3 regions of the Methylobacterium sp. 001424705 genome follow, and region 2 is predicted to be linked to each of the others. Evidence: predicted binding sites of a transcription regulator. Region 2 holds the regulator's gene; each other region holds the start of a gene.

Region 1 (7,021 bases), on a different contig from region 2:
GTCAGATCGGCTACAACTACCAGTTCACCCCGGGTTCGGGCGTGGTCGTCGGTATCGAGGCCGATGCCCAGTACGTCGACTTCGGTCGTGAGCGGAACCGCTTCTCGGCCACCGGCCCGCTGGCCGCCCAGCAGGTCTTCAACCCGGCCGGCGTCTCGGGCCTCGACTACTTCGGCACCGTCCGCGGTCGCCTCGGCTACGCCTTCGACCGCACCCTCGTGTACGGCACCGGCGGCTTCGCCTACGGTTCGGGCGGCGGTCGCGACTTCGGTCTGACCAACTCCAGCCGTGACGACTTCCAGACCGGCTGGGCTGCCGGCGGCGGTATCGAGTACGCGCTTCCCACCGACTCGTTCCTGAACTTCTTCAAGTCCTCGGCCGTGACGCTGAAGGTCGAAGGTCTGTACGTGAACCTCGACCAGGGCAACCGCAACAACGGCGCCTTCGCGGTCAACAACGTCGGCACCGTCATCACCACCACCAGCCCGGGCGTCGTGCTCGTCAGCGGCGGCCGCCAGGTGCGCGACACCGAGTTCGCCGTCGTCCGCGCCGGCCTGAACTACAAGTTCGGCTCCTACTAGGATCTGAACTCACGGCCTCCCGCGCGGTCGATCCGATCGCGCGGGCCCCGGCCAACAAGAAAGCCCGGCCTCGCGGCCGGGCTTTCTTGCGTCTGGGCTCCTCTTCAAGACGGGCGTCCGTTCGGGGCCCGTCGATCGTCGCCCGCGCGTCCGGTCTTCCGAAGGCGCGGGCGATCGCCGTCTCAGATGTCGAGCTCGGCCCCGTCGGCGAAGGCGGCACGCTCGGAGATGAAGGTGAAGCGCGCCTCGGGCTTATTGCCCATCAGGCGCTCCACCGCGTCCCCGGTGGAGTCGCGGGCCTCGTCCAGCACCTCCACCCGCAGGAGCGTGCGCTTCTTCGGGTCCATGGTGGTCTCCTTCAACTGGGCCGGCATCATCTCGCCGAGGCCCTTGAAGCGGCCGATCTCGACCTTGCCGTTCTTGAACACCGTCTTGATCAGTTGCGCCTTGTGGTCGTCGTCGCGAGCGTAGGCCGTCTTGGCGCCCTGGCTGATCCGGTAGAGCGGCGGGATCGCCAGGTAGAGGTGCCCGCGGTCGATGAGCTTGGGCATCTGCCGGTAGAAGAACGTGATCAGCAGCGAGGCGATGTGGGCGCCGTCGACGTCGGCGTCCGTCATGATGATCACCTTCTCGTAGCGAAGGTCCTCCGAGCGGTAGCCCGTGCCGGTGCCGCAGCCGAGGGCCTGGGTCAGGTCCGAGATCAGCTGGTTGGCGCCGAGCTTGTCCCGGCTGGCCGAGGCGACGTTGAGGATCTTGCCGCGCAAGGGGAGAATCGCCTGGGTGGCGCGGTCGCGCGCCTGCTTGGCCGAGCCGCCGGCCGAGTCACCCTCGACGATGAAGATCTCCGAGCCGGCCATGCCGGCCTTGGAGCAGTCGGCGAGCTTGCCCGGCAGGCGCAGCTTGCGGGTGGCGGACTTGCGCGCGACCTCCTTCTCCTGGCGCCGGCGCAGGCGCTCCTCGGCCCGGTCGATCACCCAGTCGAGGAGCTTGTTGGCCTGGGCCGGGGAGGCGGCGAGCCAGTGGTCGAACGCGTCGCGGATCGCGGTCTCAACGATGCGCGAGGCCTCGACGGTGGCGAGCTTGTCCTTGGTCTGGCCCTGGAACTCGGGCTCGCGGATGAAGACCGAGAGCATCGAGGCGCAGGTCGCCATGACGTCGTCGGTGGTCACCGCCGTCATGCGCTTGGCCTGGCCGACGCGCTCGGCATGCTCGCGCAGGGCCCGCAGCAGGGCGACGCGCAGGCCGCTCTCGTGGGTGCCGCCCTCCGCCGTCGGGATGGTGTTGCAGTAGGAGGCCGAGACGCCGTCGTCGGTCACCATCCAGGCGACGGCCCATTCGAGGGAGCCGTGCCCGCCCGGCTTGGTGATCTTGCCGGAAAAGATCGCGTCGGTGACGAGTTCCTTGCCCTCGAGATCGCGGGCGAGATAGTCGCGCAGGCCCCCGGGGAAGCGGTGCACGGTCTCGGCCGGCACGTCGTCCAGGCCCTCGAGGAGGGCGGGGGCGCAGCGCCAGCGGATCTCGACGCCGCCGAACAGGTAGGCCTTGGAGCGGGCCATCTTGAACAGGCGGCGGGGATCGAACTTCAGCGCCCCGAAGATCTCGGCATCGGGGTGGAAGCGCACGCGGGTGCCGCGCCGGTTCTGCACCCGGCCGACGGTTTCCAAGGGACCCTGGACATGCCCCCGCGAAAAGGTCTGGCGGTAGAGGGTCTGGCTGCGGGCGACCTCGACCTCGAGCTCGTCCGAGAGGGCGTTGACCACCGAGATGCCGACGCCGTGCAGGCCTCCGGACGTCTCGTAGACCTTCGAGTCGAACTTACCGCCCGCGTGCAGGATGGTCATGATGACCTCGAGCGCGGACTTGTTCGGGTATTTCGGGTGCGGGTCGACGGGGATGCCGCGGCCGTTGTCGGTGACGACGAGGTGGCCGCTCTCCTCCAGCTCCACCTCGATGAAGCTGGCATGGCCCGCCACCGCCTCGTCCATGGAATTGTCGATCACCTCGGCGAAGAGGTGGTGCAGGGCGCGCTCGTCGGTGCCGCCGATATACATGCCGGGGCGGCGGCGCACCGGCTCCAGCCCCTCCAGCACCTCGATGGTGGAGGCGTCGTAACCGGCCTCCGCCGAGACGGGGGGAAGCGGCGCCACAGCGTCGAGCTTGCGGCGCTCGGCGGTCTTCGGCAGGGGCGCCTTGCCGCCGGCGAAGAGATCGCGTGCGGGGTCGCTCACCGGAGCGCCTCGCGCGGGTGAGGGGGCAGCCGCGGGCTTCGCGGGCCGGATCGCAGAGGGAGACCGTGCAGCATTCGCCTTCATCCTCTCACCATACCGGAACAAACCGGAAACAGAAAGGGGTTCCCGCTCCGAGAGGCGGGAGCCGGAAGCCCCCGCCGCACAGGGCGTACCACCCCATGACATGGTATGGGGGTGGTTAAGAAGGCCTGACGGTGGCGTGATCCGTGGATCGTCGCGCCGGGCGCCGCGCCCGTGGGCCGCCTCAGGTCCCGACGCGGCCGCCCCCGCGGCGGGTGATCGTCAGCACGGCGGGGCGGGGCGGCATCGCCGGGTCGAAGTCCGGCCAGCGGGTGGCGGGCGCCTCGAAGGTGGCGGGCACCGCCTTCGGGTCCTCCTCGTCGGCCTCGCCGGGATGCTGGACGGCCACGAAGAAGGTGGTGTCGTCGGGGGTGAAATAGGGGCCGCACATCTCGGCGCCGTGGGGCACGCGGAAGAAGTGCTTGCCCGTGCCGCGGCCCGCCCCTTCGGTCTCCACCGCCCAGATGCCGTCGTTGCGGCCGGTGCGCGATGGGGCATTGCCGTCCGTGGCGACCCAGAGCCGGCCGAGGCCGTCGACCGAGCAATTGTCCGGCATCCCGAACCAGCCGTTCGTCGTGGTGGCCGACGAGAAGGTGGCGCCGACCTGGGCGATGCTCGGGTCGCCGCAGCGGACCAGGATCTCCCAGGTGAATCCGGTGGCGGCATGGTCGCCGTCGTCGGGGGTGAGCTCGACGATATGGCCGAACCGATTGTCGGCCCGCGGGTTGGCGGCGTCGACCTGATCGGCCTTGCGCTTCCCGTTGTTGGTCAGCATCACGTAGACCTTGCCGGTCTTCGGGTTGGCCTCGACGTCTTCGGGCCGGTCCATCTTGGTGGCCCCGAGCCAGTCGGCGGCGAGCCGGGCGCCGATCACCACGTCGGCCTGGGATGCAAAGCCGTTCTCGGGCGTCAGCGGACCCTGCCCGAAGACCAGCGGCATCCAGGTGCCGCGCCCGTCGGCGTCGAAGCGGGCGACATGCAGGGTGCCGGAATCGAGGAGGTCGCGGTCGCCGCTGTCGGCCCGGCCCAGGGTGACGAACTTGTAGACGTAGTCGAAACGCTCGTCGTCGCCCTGGTAGATCACGTACTGCCCGGCCTTCGCGACGATGCCGGCCGCGCCCTCGTGCTTGAAGCGCCCCAGGGCCGTGCGCTTCTTGGGGACGCTCGTCGGGTCGAAGGGGTCGATCTCCACCACCCAGCCGAAGCGGTTCGGCTCGTTGGGCTCGCGGCCGAGGTCGAAGCGCGGGTGGAAGCGGCCCCAGGCATAGGCGTTGGCCGGCAGGTTGAAGCGCTTATGGTTGGCGGCCTCCGGCGAGTCCTTCGGCAGGGCGCCGGAGAAGTAGTAGTTGATGTTCTCCTCGCAGGTCAGCCACGTGCCCCAGGGGGTCGTGCCGCCGGCGCAGTTGTTGATCATCCCGAGGGCCGACCGGCCGCTGGGATCGGCGCCGGTCCGCACCCGGTCGGTGCCGGCGGCCGGGCCGGTCAGCGCCATCGGCGTCGTGGCGGTGATGCGGCGGGCGTATTTGGAATCCGGCACCACCGTCCAGCGGCCGTCCCGGCGCCGGATCTCGAGAACCGAGCCGCCATGGGCCGCCATCTCGATGTCGACGAGCGCCCGCGTCATGCCCTGGAAGTCCACCGCCTTGCCGTCCTGGCGCCCGAGGCCGGGGAACATGAGTTCCTCGTTGGTGTATTCGTGGTTGACGACGAGGAGGCCGTGCGCCGCCGGGTCGGCCGCCCCCGGCATGGGGAAGTAGCCGACGAAGTCGTTGTTGTAGCCGAACTGCTGGGCCTGTGCCGCCGCGGACTGATTGCGCGGGTCGAAGGCGGGCGCGCCGGGCAGCACCGGGTCGCCCCAGCGGATCAGGATCTCGGCATCGTGCCCTGCGGCGACGTGGTGGTGCGCGTCCGAGCCGGCCTCGATCTCCGCGAACGGGAATCGGGAGTCGCTGGCCGGCGACGCCGGACCCACCGCCCCGCCGGCGGCCAGGGCGCGGGGCGTCACCACCGCCGCGATGGCGCCGACCCCGAGGAGACCGCGCAGGAGGTCGCGCCGATCGAAGCGCGCCGCCACCACGTCGCCGAAGGTCGGGTTGGCGCTGCCGTTCGACCCGCGATCCTCGGCGGCCTCGGCGGCCTGCGAGCGGTTCTGGTTCGATGCGGTCATGGCGTGGCGGGTCCGGTGCGGGGCGCGGGCTGACGACCGTCCCCGCTACCCCGCCCGCATGGCACCGGTGTGACAGCGGCCGGTGCCCCGGCCACCGATCCTTAAGCCTTCCGGCGTGCCGCGGCGGCGGGCTTCTCGGCCGCAGCCTTGGTGCCCTTCGCCGGTTTCTTGGCGGCCGTCGCCTTCGCGGCGGGCTTGGCCGAGGCCTCGTCCCCGTCCGCTGCAGCCGTCTTCCCGGCGGCCTTCGCCGCAGGGGCCTTCTTGACCGCCGCCTTCTTCGCCGGGGCCTTGGCGCCCGCCGCCTTGCGGGCCGGAGCCTTCTTCTTGCCCCCGCCCGCGGCTTCCCGGGCGGCGATCAGCTCCAGGGCCTGGGGCAGGTCGACCGCCTCGGCCGCCATGGTCTTGGGCAGCGTCGCGTTGGTGGTGCCGTCGGTGACGTAGGGGCCGTACTTGCCCGACTTCACCACGATGGGCTTGCCCGTCTCCGGGTGCTCGCCGAGGGGCCGGCCCGGATCGGCCGCCGGCCCGCGCCGGCCGCCGCCCTGCTCCTTGGCGACGATGAGGTCGATGGCCCGGTTGGCGCCGATCTCCAGCACGTCGTCGTCGCGCCCGAGATTCGCGTACATCTTGCCGTGCTGCACGTACGGCCCGAAGCGCCCGAGATTGGCCAGGATCGGCTCGCCGGTCTCGGGGTGGCGGGCCACCTCGCGCGGCAGGGCGAGCAGCTTCAGGGCCATCTCCAGGTCGACCGAGGACGGGCTGGTGCCCTTCGGGATCGAGGAGCGCTTGGGCTTGGGCGCCTCCTTCTCGGCCGCGGCCTCGCCGAGCTGGACGAAGGGACCGAAGCGGCCGTCGCGCACCGTCACGGGCAGGCCGGAGGCGGGATCGTTGCCGAGCACCCGCGTGCCGGGCTGACCGCCGTTCTCCGACGAGCCCTCGCCGTCGCCCTCGACGCCCGAGGCGGCGAGCTGGCGCGTGTACTTGCACTCCGGATAGTTCGAGCAGCCCACGAAGGCGCCGAACTTGCCGAGCTTCAGGGAGAGCTGGCCGGAGCCGCAGGTGGGGCAGGTGCGCGGGTTCGAGCCGTCGGCCTTCTCGGGGAAGATGTGGGCGCCGAGCAGGTCGTTGAGCGCGTCGAGCACCTCCGCGACGCGCAGCTCCTTGGTGCCGGCGATCGCGGCGGAGAAGTCGCGCCAGAAGTCGCGCAGCACCTCGCGCCAGTCGATCTCGGCGTTCGAGACCCGGTCGAGCTGCGTCTCGAGATCGGCGGTGAAGTCGTACTCGACGTAGCGCTTGAAGAAGCTCTCGAGGAAGCCGGTGACGAGGCGGCCCTTGTCCTCGGCCACGAGGCGCTTCTTGTCGATCCGCACGTATTCGCGGTCGCGCAGGGTCTGCAGCACGGCGGCGTAGGTGGAGGGCCGGCCGATGCCGAGCTCCTCCATGCGCTTGACGAGGCTGGCCTCGGAATAGCGCGGCGGCGGCTCGGTGAAGTGCTGGGTCGAGGCGATGCGCTCGCGCTTGAGCGGGTCGCCCGCCTTCATGGGCGGCAGGCGCCGGCCGTCCTCGTCCTCCTCGTCGTCCTTGCCCTCCTGGTAGAGGGTGAGGAAGCCGTCGAACTTCACCACCTGGCCGGTGGCGCGCAGCTCCAGCGTGCGCGGCCCGACCTGGGCGACGACGTCCACCGTCGTGCGCTCCAGTTCGGCCGATTCCATCTGGCTCGCCACCGTGCGGGTCCAGATCAGCTCGTAGAGCTTGGCCTGCTCGGCATCGACGGTGCGGGCCACCGCCTTGGGCAGACGGCCCATGTCGGTGGGGCGCACGGCCTCGTGCGCCTCCTGGGCGTTCTTGGCCTTGACGCTGTATTTGCGCGGCGCACCCGGCAGGTAGCGCTCGCCGTATTCCTGGGCGACGACCCGGCGCACGTCGGCGATGGCTTCGGGCGCCATGTCGACGCCGTCGGTCCG
Region 2 (7,021 bases):
CCGAGGGAGTCGAGCAGCGCCACGGTGTCGGCCGCCATGGCGTCGAAGGTGTAGGGCCCCACGGGCTTGGCCGACTTGCCGAAGCCGAGCTGGTCCGGGGCCAGCACCCGGTAGCCCGCGCGGGTCAGGGCCTGGATCACCGGCTGCCAGTAGCTCGACGGGAAGTTGCGCCCATGCAGCAGCAGGACGGTCCGGCCGTTGGCCTGTCCCTCCGCGGGCACGTCCATGTAGGCGAGGCGCTGGCGCTCGCCGTCGCGCATCCGCTCGAGATAGAAGACCGGGTACGGGTAGGCGAAGCCCTCCAGGGCGATGCCGAGGGGCGCCGTGTCGTTGGCGGTCGGCTGGGCGGCGGCGGGCGCCACGGACAGCAGGGCCGCCAGCAGCAGGGCGGAGAGTTTGAGGAGCGCGTCCATGTGGGGTCCCGGCAACGGCGCGCAATCCTACGCACCGGGCTGACATAGCGCAGGTTCCGCACCAGCGTCGCCCGATCCCGGTGACAAACGACACGCCGCGTTTCCCCGGCCCTTGCGGTTTCCGGCCCGGCGTCCCAGGGCTCGGCCATGACCACCGACGTTCCCGGCCCGGATCCGCGCGGCCGACCTTCCTCCCCGGACCGGACGACGTCCCGGGATCAGGATCCCTCCCAGGGTCAAGATCTCCCGCACCAGGATCTCCCGCCCCGGACACCGCCCGAGCCCGGACTGGACGGCATTCCGGTGCGCGAACGCATGCTGGCGCTCCTCGCGATCAGCCTTGCCATGACCATGGCGGTCCTCGACGGCGCCATCGTCAACGTCGCCCTGCCGGTGATGGCCAAGGACCTCGGGGTCGAGCCCTCCGCGGCGATCTTCGTGACCAACAGCTTCCAGATCGCGGTGACGGCCGCCCTGCTGCCCCTGGCCGCCCTGGGCGACATCCTGGGCTATCGCCGGATCTACCTCGCCGGTCTCGCCGTGTTCACGGCGGCGTCCGTCGCCTGCGCCTTCGCCCCCAGCTTCGAAGCCCTGGTGGCCGCGCGGATCGCGCAGGGGCTCGGGGCGGCCGGCATCATGAGCGTGAACACCGCCCTGGTGCGCTTCATCTACCCGCAGCGGATGATCGGGCGCGGCGTCGGCAACATCGCCCTGGTGGTGGCCATGGCCTCCGCCGCCGGTCCGACGGTGGCGGCCGCCATCCTGTCGGTGGCGAGCTGGCCCTGGCTGTTCCTGGTCAACCTGCCGGTGGGGCTGATCGCCCTGACGGTGGGGGCCCGCACCCTCCCGGCGACGCCCCGGAACGGCGGGCGCTTCGACCTCCGCAGCGCCCTCCTCAACGCCGTGACCTTCGGGCTCCTCATCATCGGGGTCGACGGCCTCGGCGACCCGGCGACCCGGGGCGTGGCGCTGGCCGAGATCGGGGCGGCCCTGGCGATCGGCGCGGTGTTCGTCCGGACCCAGACCCGGCTGGCGCGCCCGCTCCTGCCCGTCGACCTCCTGCGGATCCCCGCCTTCGCCCTGTCGATGGCGAGCTCGGTCGCCTCCTTCGCGGCCCAGATGATGGCCTACGTCGCCCTGCCCTTCTACTTCCAGGACGTGCTGCACCTCTCCGAGACCCAGACCGGCTTCCTGATGACGCCGTGGCCCCTGGCCATCGCCCTGATGGCCCCGATCTCGGGGCGCCTCGCCGACCGCTACGCCCCGGGGCTGCTCGGCGGCCTCGGCCTCGCCCTGATGGCCACCGGCCTGACGGCGACGGCCCTCCTCCCCGCGGGCGCGTCGCATCCCGACATCGCCTGGCGCCTGACCCTGTGCGGCCTCGGCTTCGGGTTGTTCCAGTCGCCCAACAACAAGGTCATCATCACCAGCGCCCCGCGGGACCGCAGCGGCGGGGCGAGCGGGATGCAGTCCACCGCCCGCCTCACCGGACAATCCTTCGGCGCGGCCCTGGTGGCGGTGATCTTCGGCCTGCACCAGGGCGGCCCGCCGGCCGGGCCGGTGACCGCGACCCTGTGGTGCGCCGTCGCGCTGGCGAGCCTCGGGGCGGTGACCAGCGTCCTGCGGCGCCAGCCCCGCGCCTGACGCATCCGCCGCGATCGCACCAGGGCCCGACCTGCGCGTTGACCCGGATCAGTGCCTCTCCGAAGGACGATCCCATGAACCTCGACCTGTCCGGCAAGCGCGCCCTCGTCAGCGGCTCCACCAGCGGCATCGGCTACGCCATCGCCAAGGCCCTGGGCGAACTCGGCGCCAACGTGGCGATCAACGGGCGGACGCAGGACCGCGTCCGCGACGCCGTCGACCGCCTGAAGCGCGAGACCGGCCGTGCCGGCTTCATCGGGGCGCCCGGGGACGTCGCCAGTCCGGACGGGGCGGCCCGCGTGGTCGCCGGCCTGCCGGACGTCGACATCCTGGTGAACAACACCGGCATCTTCGAGCCGAAGCCGTTCTTCGAGATCCCGGACGAGGACTGGCAGCGGTTCTTCGAGACCAACGTGATGAGCGGCGTGCGCCTGGCGCGGGCCTACACCCCCGGCATGGTCGCGCGCGGCTGGGGCCGGGTGGTCTTCATCTCCAGCGAATCCGGCGTGAACATCCCGGTGGAGATGGTCCATTACGGGATGACGAAGACCGCCCAGCTCGCCGTGGCCCGGGGGCTCGCCGAGACCGTGTCGGGCAGCGGCGTCACCGTGAACAGCGTGCTGCCGGGGCCGACCCTGTCCGAGGGGGTCGCCGATTTCATGAAGAGCATGGCGCAGGGGCAGGACGGCGGAACCGGGGGCGCCGTCGACCTCGACGCCGCCGGCCGCGCCTTCGTGGCCGAGCACCGCCCGACCTCGCTGATCGGCCGCCTCGCCACCGTCGAGGAGGTCGCCAGCATGGTCGCCTACATCTGCAGCCCGGCCGCCAGCGCCACCAGCGGGGCGGCGCTGCGCGTCGATGGCGGCGTGGTGCGCAGCATCGTGTGAGGACGCGCCGCCCCGACGCGTTGCGGCCGGTCCGGTAAGGATTTCGCAACCTCTGCCGCCGACCCTGGCCCGAACGCACGGGAGGGCGGCCGATGGGGGATTATGCGCTGGAAGGTCCGCGCTGGGGAACGGGCGCGGCAGGCACGGGCGGCGGCACCGTCACCTGGGCCGTCGACGGCACGATCCCCACCGGCTTCGTGAGCCTCCTCCAGGCCGCCTTCGCCACCTGGGCCGCCGCCGCCGACATCGCCTTCCAGCAGGTGGCCGCGACGGCCAACGCCCAGATCGACTTCACCCTCGGGGGGATCGACGGGCTCGGCAAGACCCTGGGCTACGCCACCTATTCCTACAGCGGCCAGCGCATGCAGTCCGCGGAGGTGACCTTCGACAGCGGCGAGGGCTGGCACGCCTCCGGCGCCCGCATCGTCGGCACCCAGAACGTGGATTTCTCCCTGGTGGCGCTGCACGAGATCGGCCACGCGCTCGGCCTCGACCATTACGACGCCAAGCCCGAGGTGATGAACGCCATCCTCGACAGGGGCATCACGACCCTGGCGGCCGGCGACATCGCCGGGATCCAGGCCCTGTACGGTGCGCCGCCCGCCCCGGTGGTGGCCGCGGCGGCACAGACGAGCCCGGTCGCCGGCACCGCCGTCACGGCGGTCTATCGGTTCTACGACACCCATACGGGGGATCACTTCTACACCACGAGCACGGCCGAGAAGGCGCAGATCGAAAAGACGCTGCCGTGGTTCACCTACGAGGGCACCCCGTGGGCGGCCCCGGCCCAGGGCGCCGACACGGTGGACGTGTTCCGGTTCTTCGACACGGCCTCGAACGCCCACTTCTTCACGACGAGCGTCGCCGAGCGGGACCAGGTCCTCAAGACGGCGCCGACCTACACGTACGAGGGCGTGGCCTTCGAGGCCTACGCGGATGCGGGCGCCCCCGGCGGCCTGACCCTGGAGCGCTTCTACAACACCCAGACCGGCCAGCATCACTTCGCCGGCAGTGCCGAGGAAGCCAACGGCATCAACCACGGCGCCGCCGGTCCGGGCTGGGTCGACGAGGGCAAGGCCTTCACCGTCCACCTGCCCACCGATGCGATGATCTTCGCCTAGGCGGCGGGCCCGGCTATCCGCCTGACGGCTGGGCCGGCGCGCCTCGGGATCGGCTACTCGGCCTCGGCCTCGAACATCTCGTCGAAGGAGTAGCCCGAGCCGCGGACCGTGCGGATCGGGTCGCTCTGGCGCGGGCGGTTCAGGGCCTTGCGCAGGCGCCCGACATGGACGTCGACCGTGCGCTCGTCGATGTAGACGTCGTGGCCCCAGACGCCGTCGAGGAGCTGCTCGCGCGAGAACACCCGGCCGGGGCTCTGCATCAGGAATTCGAGGAGCTTGAACTCGGTCGGCCCGAGATGGATCTCGCGGCCTTCCCGGCGGATGCGGTGGCTGACCCGGTCGAGCTCGATGTCGCCGGCCACCAGCAGGTTGGCGACGTGGGCCGGCTTGGCCCGGCGCAGCAGGGCGCGGACCCGGGCGAGGAGCTCCGGCACCGAGAACGGCTTCACGATGTAGTCGTCGGCGCCCGTTCCGAGGCCCCGGATGCGGTCGCCCTCCTCGCCCCGCGCCGTGAGCATGATGACCGGCAGCCGCTCGGTCTCGCGCCGGGCGCGGATGCGGCGGCAGAGCTCGATCCCCGACAGGGCCGGCAGCATCCAGTCGAGCAGGACGAGGTCGGGCACCTGCTCCTGCAGGCGCAGGTCCGCCTCGTCGCCGCGGGCGGCCGAGTCGACGATGAACCCCTCGGCCTCGAGGTTGTAGCGGAGGAGGAGGGTCAGGGCCTCCTCGTCCTCGACGATCAGGATACGCGTACTCATCGTGCGCTTTCGATCAGACCGGCACGGGGGTCAGGCCGCGCCGGGCATGTCCACGGTGGCGTAGTTGGACGCGTCGTTCTTCGGGCGCTCGCGCTCGGCCAGGAGGTTCTCGCCGGTGACGAGGTAGTGGATCGTCTCGGCGATGTTGGTGGTGTGGTCGCCGATGCGCTCGATGTTCTTGGCCACGAACAGGAGATGCGTGCAGAACGAGATGTTGCGCGGGTCCTCCATCATGTAGGTCAGGAGCTCGCGGAACAGGGAATTGTAGAGGGCATCGATGGCGTCGTCGCGCTCCCAGACGTCGAGGGCCGCCTTGGTGTCGCGGCTGGCATAGGCGTCGAGGACGTCCTTGAGCTGCTCCTGCACCAGGTCGCTCATGTGCTGGACGCCGATGACGATCTTCTGCGGCTGGATCTGGTCGGCGATCGCCACGACGCGCTTGGCGACGTTCTTGGCGAGGTCGCCGATGCGTTCGAGATCGTTCGACACGCGGATCGCCGTCACGGTCTCGCGCAGGTCGATGGCCAGGGGCTGGCGCCGGGCGATGAGCAGGATCGCCCGCTCCTCGATCTCGCGCTGGAGGGTGTCGAGGCGGGCGTCGGCGGCGATCACCGCCTGGGCCAGGGGCGCGTCCCGGCGCACCAGGGCCTCGCCGGCCTCGGTCATCATCTTCTCGGCGATGCCGCCCATCTCGGAGATCGAGCGGCGCAGGTCCTCGAGGTCCGTATCGTAGGATTTGACGATGTGGTCGGGCATGGGGTTCGCTCCTCGATCGGGCCCGCCTGTCGGGGCCCGCCCTGGCGGTGATGGGGGACGCGGGCCGAGACCGGCCGGCGGAGGATCAGCCGAAGCGGCCGGTGATGTAGTCCTGCGTCTGGCGCTTTTCCGGATTCATGAAGATGCGCGTGGTGGGCCCGAACTCCACCAGTTCGCCGAGATACATGAAGGCGGTGAACTGCGAGATGCGCGCCGCCTGCTGCATGTTGTGCGTGACGATGACGATGGTGAATTCCGAACGCAGCTGCTCGATCAGCTCCTCGATGCGGCCCGTCGAGATCGGGTCGAGGGCCGAGGTCGGCTCGTCGAACAGGATCACCTCGGGGCGCTGGGCCACCGTGCGGGCGATGCAGAGGCGCTGCTGCTGGCCGCCCGAGAGGCCCATGCCGGATTGCCTGAGCTTGTCCTTCACCTCGTCCCAGAGGGCGGCCTTGCGCAGGGATTCCTCGACGCGCATGTCGAGGTCGGCCTTGGGCAGCTTCTCGTAGAGGCGCAGGCCGAAGGCGACGTTGTCGTAGATCGACATCGGGAACGGGGTCGGCTTCTGGAATACCATGCCGATGCGCGAGCGCAGCTCGTTCAGGTCGACCCCGGAATCCAGGACGTTCTGGCCGTCGAGGAGGATCTCCCCTTCCGCGCGCTGGTCCGGATACAGGCTGTAGATCCGGTTGAAGGTGCGCAGCAGGGTGGACTTCCCGCAGCCCGACGGGCCGATCAGCGCCGTGACCTGGCGGTCGTGGAAGTTGAGGTTGACCGACTTCAGGCCGTGGAAGCTGCCGTAGTAGAAATTCAGGTCCTTGACGGCGATGCGGACCGGTGAGGACTCGTCGGCCTTGTGGCGTCCGGTGAGCTGCGCGGACGTGATCCCGGGGGCGGCGTTCATCGGTTCAAGATCCTATCGGGCGAAGCGGCGGGGACAGGCGGCGCGCGGGTGGTCAGCGCGACCGCTCGGTCTTGATGACGAAGCGGGCCACGATCGACAGGGCGAGGATCGTGACGGTGATGAGGAGGGCGCCGGCCCAGGCGAGCTGCTGCCAGTTCGGATAGGGCGAGAGGGCGAACTGGTAGATCATCACGGGCAGGTTCGGCACGCCGCCCATCAGGTTGGGGGCGAACCAGCTGTTGTTGTTGAGCGCGGTGAAGAGCAGCGGCGCGGTCTCGCCGGCGATGCGGGCCAGGGCCAGGATGATGCCGGTGACGATGCCGGCGCTGGCGCCGCGCCAGGTGATGCTCCGGATGACGATGGAGGGCGGGGCGCCCAGCGCGGCGCCGGCCTCGCGCAGGGTCGAGGGCACGAGGCGCAGCATGTCCTCGGTGGTGCGCACGATCACCGGGGTGGCGATGATGGCCAGCGCCACCGCGCCGGCCCAGCCGGAATAGGAGCCCATGGGGCGCACCATCAGCGTGTAGACGAACAGGCC
Region 3 (7,021 bases), on a different contig from region 2:
CGGCCGCTACCGCCTGCCGTGGGAGGACGGGGTCAAGGTCGTGGACGGCACCTCCTGCGGGTTCGCCGCGCCCACCCGGTCCTACGGCGCCGGACAGACCCCGGACGCCCGGGAGGCGGCGGAATGAGCGCGGCGCCCCTCACTGTGCCGGCGGCGCCCCTTACCGTGCCGGCGGCGCCCCTCGCCCCGACGGCGGTGGACGCGGCGCGCTACGCCGCCGCCGAGCCCTATCCCTGGCCCTTCGACGGGGCACTGAGGCCCGACAACACCGCCCTCGTCATCATCGACATGCAGATCGATTTCTGCGGTCCCGGCGGCTACGTCGACGCCATGGGCTACGATATCGGCCTGACCCGGGCGCCGATCGAGCCGATCGGCCGCCTGCTCGCGGCGGCCCGGCGCCTCGGCTACCCCGTCATCCACACCCGCGAGGGCCACCGCCCGGACCTGGCGGACCTGCCCGAGAACAAGCGCTGGCGCTCGCGCCGGATCGGAGCCGGCATCGGTGATCCCGGGCCCTGCGGGCGCGTGCTGGTGCGGGGCGAGCCGGGCTGGGAGATCATCCCCGAACTGGCGCCCATGCCCGGCGAGCCCGTCATCGACAAGCCCGGCAAGGGTTCGTTCTGCGCCACCGACCTGGCGCTGATCCTCGGGCGGCGCGGCATCCGCAACCTGATCCTCACGGGGATCACCACGGATGTCTGCGTCCACACCACGATGCGCGAGGCCAACGACCGCGGCTTCGAATGCGTGATCGTCTCCGACGCCTGCGCGGCCACCGACCGGGGCAACCACGAGGCCGCCCTCAGGATGGTGACGATGCAGGGCGGCGTCTTCGGCGCCGTGGCGACCTCCGAGGCCCTCCTGGTAGCGATGGGATGATCCGCGATGGTGCCCTTCCCGCAATCGCTTCGTAACGTGGTGCCCCGGGACGGAGACGCGGCAGCGGTGGTGCCCGAGGCCCCGCCGCCCGGCGCCATCGCGGTCGAGACCATCGGCATGTCGAAGCGCTTCGGCACCTTCGCGGCCCTCGACGCCGTCTCGATGAAGATCGAGGCGGGCGGCTTCCACGCGCTGCTGGGCGAGAACGGCGCGGGCAAGTCGACCCTGGTGAAGTGCATCATGGGCTTCTACGCGCCGAGCGCGGGCAGCGTCCTGGTGGATGGCCGCGAGGTCGCGATCACCAATCCGAAGGGCGCCCAGGCCCGCGGCCTCGGCATGGTCTACCAGCACTTCACCCTGGTGCCGTCCCTGACGGGCCTCGAGAATCTCGTCATCGCCCGGCCCCGGGTGCCGGCGGTGATCGACTGGCGCGCCGAGCGTGCGGCGCTGGCCGCCTTCATGGAACGGATGCCGTTCCGGCTGAACCTCGAACGCCCGGTGGCCGAGCTCGCGGCCGGGGAGAAGCAGAAGCTCGAGATCATCAAGCAGCTCTTCCTCAAGGCCCGGTTCCTGATCCTCGACGAGCCGACCTCGGTGCTGACGCCGGCGGAGGCCGAGGAGGTGCTGGGCCTCCTGCGCGCCATGGCGGACCGGCGCGAGCTGACGGTGCTGATGATCAGCCACAAGTTCCGCGAGGTCGAGGCGTTCGCCCGCAGCGTCAGCGTCCTGCGCCGCGGCACGCTCGCGGGCGGCGGACGGGTCGGCGAACTCAGCCGGGACGACATGGCGGCGATGATGATGGGCGCCCGCCCGGTGCGCGCCGCCCCCAACCGCGTCGGTCGGCCCGACCCGGACCGGGTCGTCCTGCGCATCGCGGATCTGCGCGCCACCGATGCCTCCGGCCTGCGTCACCTCGCCGTCGACGCCCTCGCGGTGCAGGCCCGCGAGATCGTCGGCGTCGCTGGGGTCTCGGGCAATGGCCAAAAGGAACTTGCCGACGTGCTCGGCGGCCAGATCCGGGCGGCCGCTGGCCGGGTGGAGGTCGGGGGCGAGGCCTATGACGGACGGCGCGCGCAGAGCCGGGCGCGGCGGGTCCGCGTCATCCCGGAGGAGCCGCTGCGCAATGCCTGCGCGCCGCGCATGTCGGTCGCGGAGAACCTGGCCTTCCGGGCCTTCGACCGGCGCGCGGAGCGTGGCGCCTCCGAGGGGGGCGCGGTCCCGGGGCGGCCGACCGTCTGGCTCGACACCGGCGCCATGCGCCGCCGCGCCCGGGACCTCATCGCGCGCTTCGGGGTGAAGACCGCCTCCGCCGAGGCGCCGATCGCCACCCTGTCCGGCGGGAACGTGCAGCGGGCCGTGCTGGCGCGCGAACTCACCGACCCGGTCGACCTCCTCGTCGTCGCCAATCCCTGCTTCGGGCTCGACTTCACCGCCGTCGCCGAGATCTGGGCCCGGATCCTGGCGGCCCGCAACGCCGGGGCGGCGGTCCTGCTGATCAGCGAGGATCTCGACGAGATCCTGGAACTCTCGGACCGCATCGTGGTGATGTCCGACGGCCGCATCGTGCACGCGGTGAGTCGCGCCGAGGCCGACGCCCGCAGCATCGGTCGCCACATGGCGGGGCATCACTGAGGCGCGACACGGCCGTATCGGCCCGACGCTGCCGGGCGTGTCCGGTCCGGCAGGCTAGGTCCGCACGGGGTCGAGGGTCACCGACCAGAGCGCGGTATCGGCGGCGTCCTTCAGGGTGACGGTCATCTGCTCCGTCGCGCCCTCGACCGCGACATGGCCGAAGAACTGGTAGCCCGCGGCGGGCGAGAGGTTGGTCTGGCCCGGCGGGGGGGCCTTGGCGAAGCGCAGCTGGGGCCCGAAGGTGTCGTCGAGGGCGTTGGGACCGAAGGTCCCGGCATGCAGCGGGCCTGCGACGAACTCCCAGAACGGCTCGAACTGCTGAAATCGCGCCCGGTTCGGATCGTAGTAATGCGCCGCCGCGTAGTGCACGTCCGCCGTCAGCCAGACCGTGTTGCGGATGCCCGCATCCCGCAGGAAGCGCAGGAGGTCGGCGATCTCGAGTTCCCGGCCCAGCGGCGGCCCGTCGCCCTGCGCGACGGCCTCCGACCCGAAGGGCGGCTGAGAATCGTAGGGGACGACGAGCCCGATCGGCATGTCGGCCGCGATCACCTTCCAGGTCGCGCGGGAGGCGAGGAGCGCGCGCTTGAGCCAGGCGACCTGCGCCGGGCCGAGGAAGTGAGCCTCCGGTCCGTAGGTGGTCTGCCGGTTCTCGCCGTTCGGCCCGCGATAGGAGCGCATGTCTAGCAGGAACACGTCGACCAGCGGCCCATGCGAGATCTTGCGGTAGACGCGGCCGGGCTCCGAGGGCGCGAAGCGCATCGGCATGTATTCGTGGAAGGCGCGCGCGGCGCGGACCTGAAGCGCCAGCACGTTCGGGTCGCGATAGGCCTTCCGCAGGTGTTCGGCCCGGGTCAGGGGCTCGCCCGGCCACCAGTTGTTGGTGACCTCGTGATCGTCCCACTGCGCGAAGATCGGGATCTCGGCGTTCATCGCCAGCACGTTCGCGTCGGTGAGGTTGTAGCGGTAGCGTCCGCGGAACTCCTCCAGGGTCTCGGCCGGCTTCGACACCGCCTCGGTGACGCGGTTGCGCCAGAGGGTGCCGTCCGGCAGGCGCACCTCCGGTACGATCGGTCCGTCGGCGTAGATCGTGTCGCCGGAATGCAGGAAGAAATCCGGCCGGTTGCGCAGCATGGCGGCGTAGATCGTCATCCCGCCCCGGGCCTCGTCGATGCCCCAGCCCTGGCCGGCCGTGTCGCCGGACCAGCAGAACGAGACCGAGCGGCGCTCGGCGGGCGCCGTGCGGAAGCGCCCGACCTGCGGCGCGCCGAGGATCGTCGGCGCGGCGAGATCCTGCAGGCGGACCCGGTAGAAGACGTCCTGGCCCGGCGGCAGGTCCTTCAGGGCGACCTTCACGGTGCCGTCGCTCGCCGGCAGGGCATCGGCGAAGATGCCGCCGCGAATGTCCGCGAAGCTTTCCGTCGTCGACCACGCGATCATCGCCCGGCAGGGGCGGTCGGCCCGGGCCCAGACCACGGCGGAGTCGCCGTCGACGTCACCGGATTGCAAACCGTGGGTGAGGACCGGGCGGTCCGCGGCCCGGCTGAGGCCGGGCCGGACGACGCCGGTGCCGAGACCGACGAGGCCGGCGGCGGCACCGGTCAGGAACGGGCGCCGGGTCAGGCTGGAACGGGACGAGGCGGACATGGCGGCGGGCTCCCTTCCGAAGGTTCCGCTATGGCGCTCCTGTCTGACGCCTTGACGACGCTGCACGCGGCAGCGGCCTTTCGCGACTTCTGCCCTGCACGGGAATGGGATGCGGAGCCGTCGTCGGTGGTGATGCCGGTGCGGATTGCGGGGCCTGTCTGCCGGGCCGAAGCCCGGCAGGAGAGCGGCACGAGGGAGGTTTTCGTCCGGGGCGCAGACCCTGCGTGCCGCCCGCACCGGACCTGTTTCGCCTTCAGGCTCTGCCGAGACCGAGCCGAGCGCCGCGGCACCCGGCTCGGGTGGATGGGAAGCCGGTCTAGCGGGCCGCCTTCGCGGCGCGGCGGCGCTCGGTGAGGATCCATTCCGTGTAGCCGTTCGGCTGCGCGCGGCCCTTGAAGACGAGGTCGCTGGCTGCCTGGAAGGCCGGGCCGTCGTAGTCCGGGGCCATGGGGCGGTAGAGCGGATCGCCGGCGTTCTGGCGATCGACCACCTTCGCCATCCGCTTGAGCGCCGTCATCACCTGCTCCTCGCTGACGACGCCGTGATGGAGCCAGTTCGCGATGTGCTGCGACGAGATCCGCAAGGTCGCCCGGTCCTCCATCAGCCCGACATCGTGGATGTCCGGCACCTTCGAGCAGCCCACGCCCTGGTCGATCCAGCGGACGACGTAGCCGAGGATGCCCTGGACGTTGTTGTCGATCTCCTGGGCCACGTCGTCGGGGGCGAAGTTCGACCGGGCCAGCGGGATCTCGAGGATCTCGTCGAGGGCCGAGCGCGGCCGGCGGGCGAGTTCCACCTGCCGCGCCCGCACGTCGGTCTCGTGATAGTGCAGCGCGTGCAGGGTCGCGGCGGTGGGCGACGGCACCCAGGCCGTGCTCGCGCCCGCCTTGGGGTGGGCGCCCTTCTGCATCAGCATGTCGGCCATGGCGTCGGGGGCCGCCCACATGCCCTTGCCGATCTGCGCCCGGTCGAGCAGGCCGCAGACGAGGCCGACATCGACGTTGTTCTCCTCGTAGCCCTTGATCCAGGGCGTCGCCTTCATGTCGTTCTTGCGAATGACCGGGCCGGCCTCCATCGCGGTGTGGATCTCGTCCCCCGTGCGGTCGAGGAAGCCCGTGTTGATGAACACGACCCGCTCGGCCGCGGCCGCGATGCAGGCGGCGAGGTTGACCGTGGTGCGGCGCTCCTCGTCCATGATGCCCATCTTGAGGGTGTTCGCGTCGAGACCCAGCATGGCCTCCACGCGTCCGAACAGTTCGACCGCTAAGGCGACCTCCTCGGGCCCGTGCATCTTCGGCTTGACGATGTAGACCGAACCGCGCCGGCTGTTGCGCAGGCCGGAATCCCCCTTGAGATCGTGGATCGCGATCATCGCGGTGACCGCGGCGTCGAGCATGCCCTCGGGGATCTCGCGGCCCTCGGCGTCGAGCACCGCATCGGTGTCCATGTGGTGGCCGACATTGCGCACCAGCATCAGGGAGCGGCCCGGCACCACCACCTCGCCGCCGTTCGGCGCGATGTAGTGCCGGTCGGGGTTGAGGCGCCGCTCCAGGGTGCGGCCGTCCTTGTGGAGGGAGGCCGTCAAGGTCCCGTTCATCAGGCCGAGCCAGTTGCGGTAGACGACGACCTTGTCGTCGGCATCGACCGTGGCCACGGAATCCTCGAGATCCATGATCGTCGAGACGGCCGATTCCAGCAGGATGTCGGCGACGCCGGACGCATCGAAGCGACCGATCCGATGCGTCCGGTCGAGGACGACCTCGACGTGCAGCCCGTGGTGCCGCAGGAGCAGGGAGGCGGGCATGCTGGCCCGGCCGCGATAGCCCACGAAGAGATCCGGTCGCGCGAGCGGGACGGTCTCTCCGGTGTTCATGTTGCCGACGAGCCCGCCCTGCTCGACCGCATAGGTGACCACGTCGGCATGGCGGCCGCCGGCCAGCGGCACGAAGCGGTCGAGGTAGCTGCGGGCGCGGGTCACGACCCGGGCGCCGCGGGCGCGGTTGTAGCCGCCGCTGCGGATCGCGCCGCCCTCCTCCGAGACCGCGTCGGTGCCGTAGAGGGCATCGTAGAGCGAGCCCCAGCGGGCATTGGCGGCGTTGAGGGCGTAGCGGGCGTTCGAGACCGGCACGACGAGCTGCGGCCCGGCGATGCGGGCGATCTCGTCGTCGACGTTCTCCGTCCGCACCGCCACCGGTCCCGGATCGGGCAGCAGATAGCCGATGTCCTTCAGGTACGTCTTGTAGGCCGCCGGATCGAACGGCTTGCCGGCCCGCTCCCGGTGCCAGGCGTCGAGCTGCCCCTGGAGCGTATCGCGCTTGGCCAGCAGGGCCCGGTTCTTCGGCGTCAGGTCGCGCACGATCGCGCCGAGGCCGCCCCAGAACACCTCGGGCGAGATGCCGGTCCCGGGCAGGGCCTCCTCCGCGACGAAATCGTACAGCACGCGGGCGACGGCGAGGCCGCCGATATCCATTCGATCCATCTTCGATCCATTCACGGAAGGTTTGCGCTGGAATGCCACCGGCCGCGGTCGTCGCCAACCCACCGATGTCGAACGCCCGGTCTCGAGTTCTCGCGCAGGGCGTCCCGAAGCCCGACGACGTCCCTGCGACCGTCGTCTCGGCGAGGGCCGCCCGCGCCGGGGTGCGGAAAGCTCCGAGCCGGTGTCCGGAGGGCCACGCAATAGACGCGCCGACCGAGATCGACAAACCCGGTGGGTTGTCGGCACCGGGGCCTCCTGCCCGGCCCCGGGGCGCAGAGGCGCGCTCGGGGGGCGGTGGGCGATCGTCCGGATCGCCGCACGGGCGCGCACGATGCGGGCCCGGGTCAGCCAGGGGCGGGAGGGCGCCGCGTCGCGCTCCGCCCT

What was found. Region 2 encodes PhoB, which activates phosphate uptake and scavenging genes when phosphate is short. Its sites were predicted from a motif close to TGTCATNNANCTGTCAT; they were not measured.
Region 1: AC6EUL_RS11925 (PhoX family protein) is a predicted target of PhoB. The motif match lies at 5,116-5,132, and genes of this name have one in related genera.
Region 3: AC6EUL_RS04520 (alkaline phosphatase D family protein) is a predicted target of PhoB. The motif match lies at 4,202-4,218, and genes of this name have one in related genera.

What each region holds. Positions count from the first base shown of each region.
Region 1 is NZ_JCBANU010000013.1:95,823-102,843, reverse strand. Features, by position in the region: gene AC6EUL_RS11935 (outer membrane protein) at 1-581, shown strand, start outside; gene parE (DNA topoisomerase IV subunit B) at 764-2,809, opposite strand; gene AC6EUL_RS11925 (PhoX family protein) at 3,075-5,057, opposite strand; gene topA (type I DNA topoisomerase) at 5,159-7,021, opposite strand, start outside.
Region 2 is NZ_JCBANU010000024.1:48,030-55,050, forward strand. Features, by position in the region: gene AC6EUL_RS17595 (alpha/beta fold hydrolase) at 1-413, opposite strand, end outside; gene AC6EUL_RS17600 (MFS transporter) at 729-2,057, shown strand; gene AC6EUL_RS17605 (SDR family NAD(P)-dependent oxidoreductase) at 2,132-2,944, shown strand; gene AC6EUL_RS17610 (matrixin family metalloprotease) at 3,037-4,065, shown strand; gene phoB (phosphate regulon transcriptional regulator PhoB) at 4,119-4,823, opposite strand; gene phoU (phosphate signaling complex protein PhoU) at 4,854-5,579, opposite strand; gene pstB (phosphate ABC transporter ATP-binding protein PstB) at 5,665-6,483, opposite strand; gene pstA (phosphate ABC transporter permease PstA) at 6,536-7,021, opposite strand, start outside.
Region 3 is NZ_JCBANU010000003.1:214,095-221,115, reverse strand. Features, by position in the region: gene AC6EUL_RS04535 (formamidase) at 1-127, shown strand, start outside; gene biuH (biuret amidohydrolase) at 124-882, shown strand; gene AC6EUL_RS04525 (ABC transporter ATP-binding protein) at 1,000-2,514, shown strand; gene AC6EUL_RS04520 (alkaline phosphatase D family protein) at 2,569-4,158, opposite strand; gene AC6EUL_RS04515 (malate synthase G) at 4,475-6,637, opposite strand.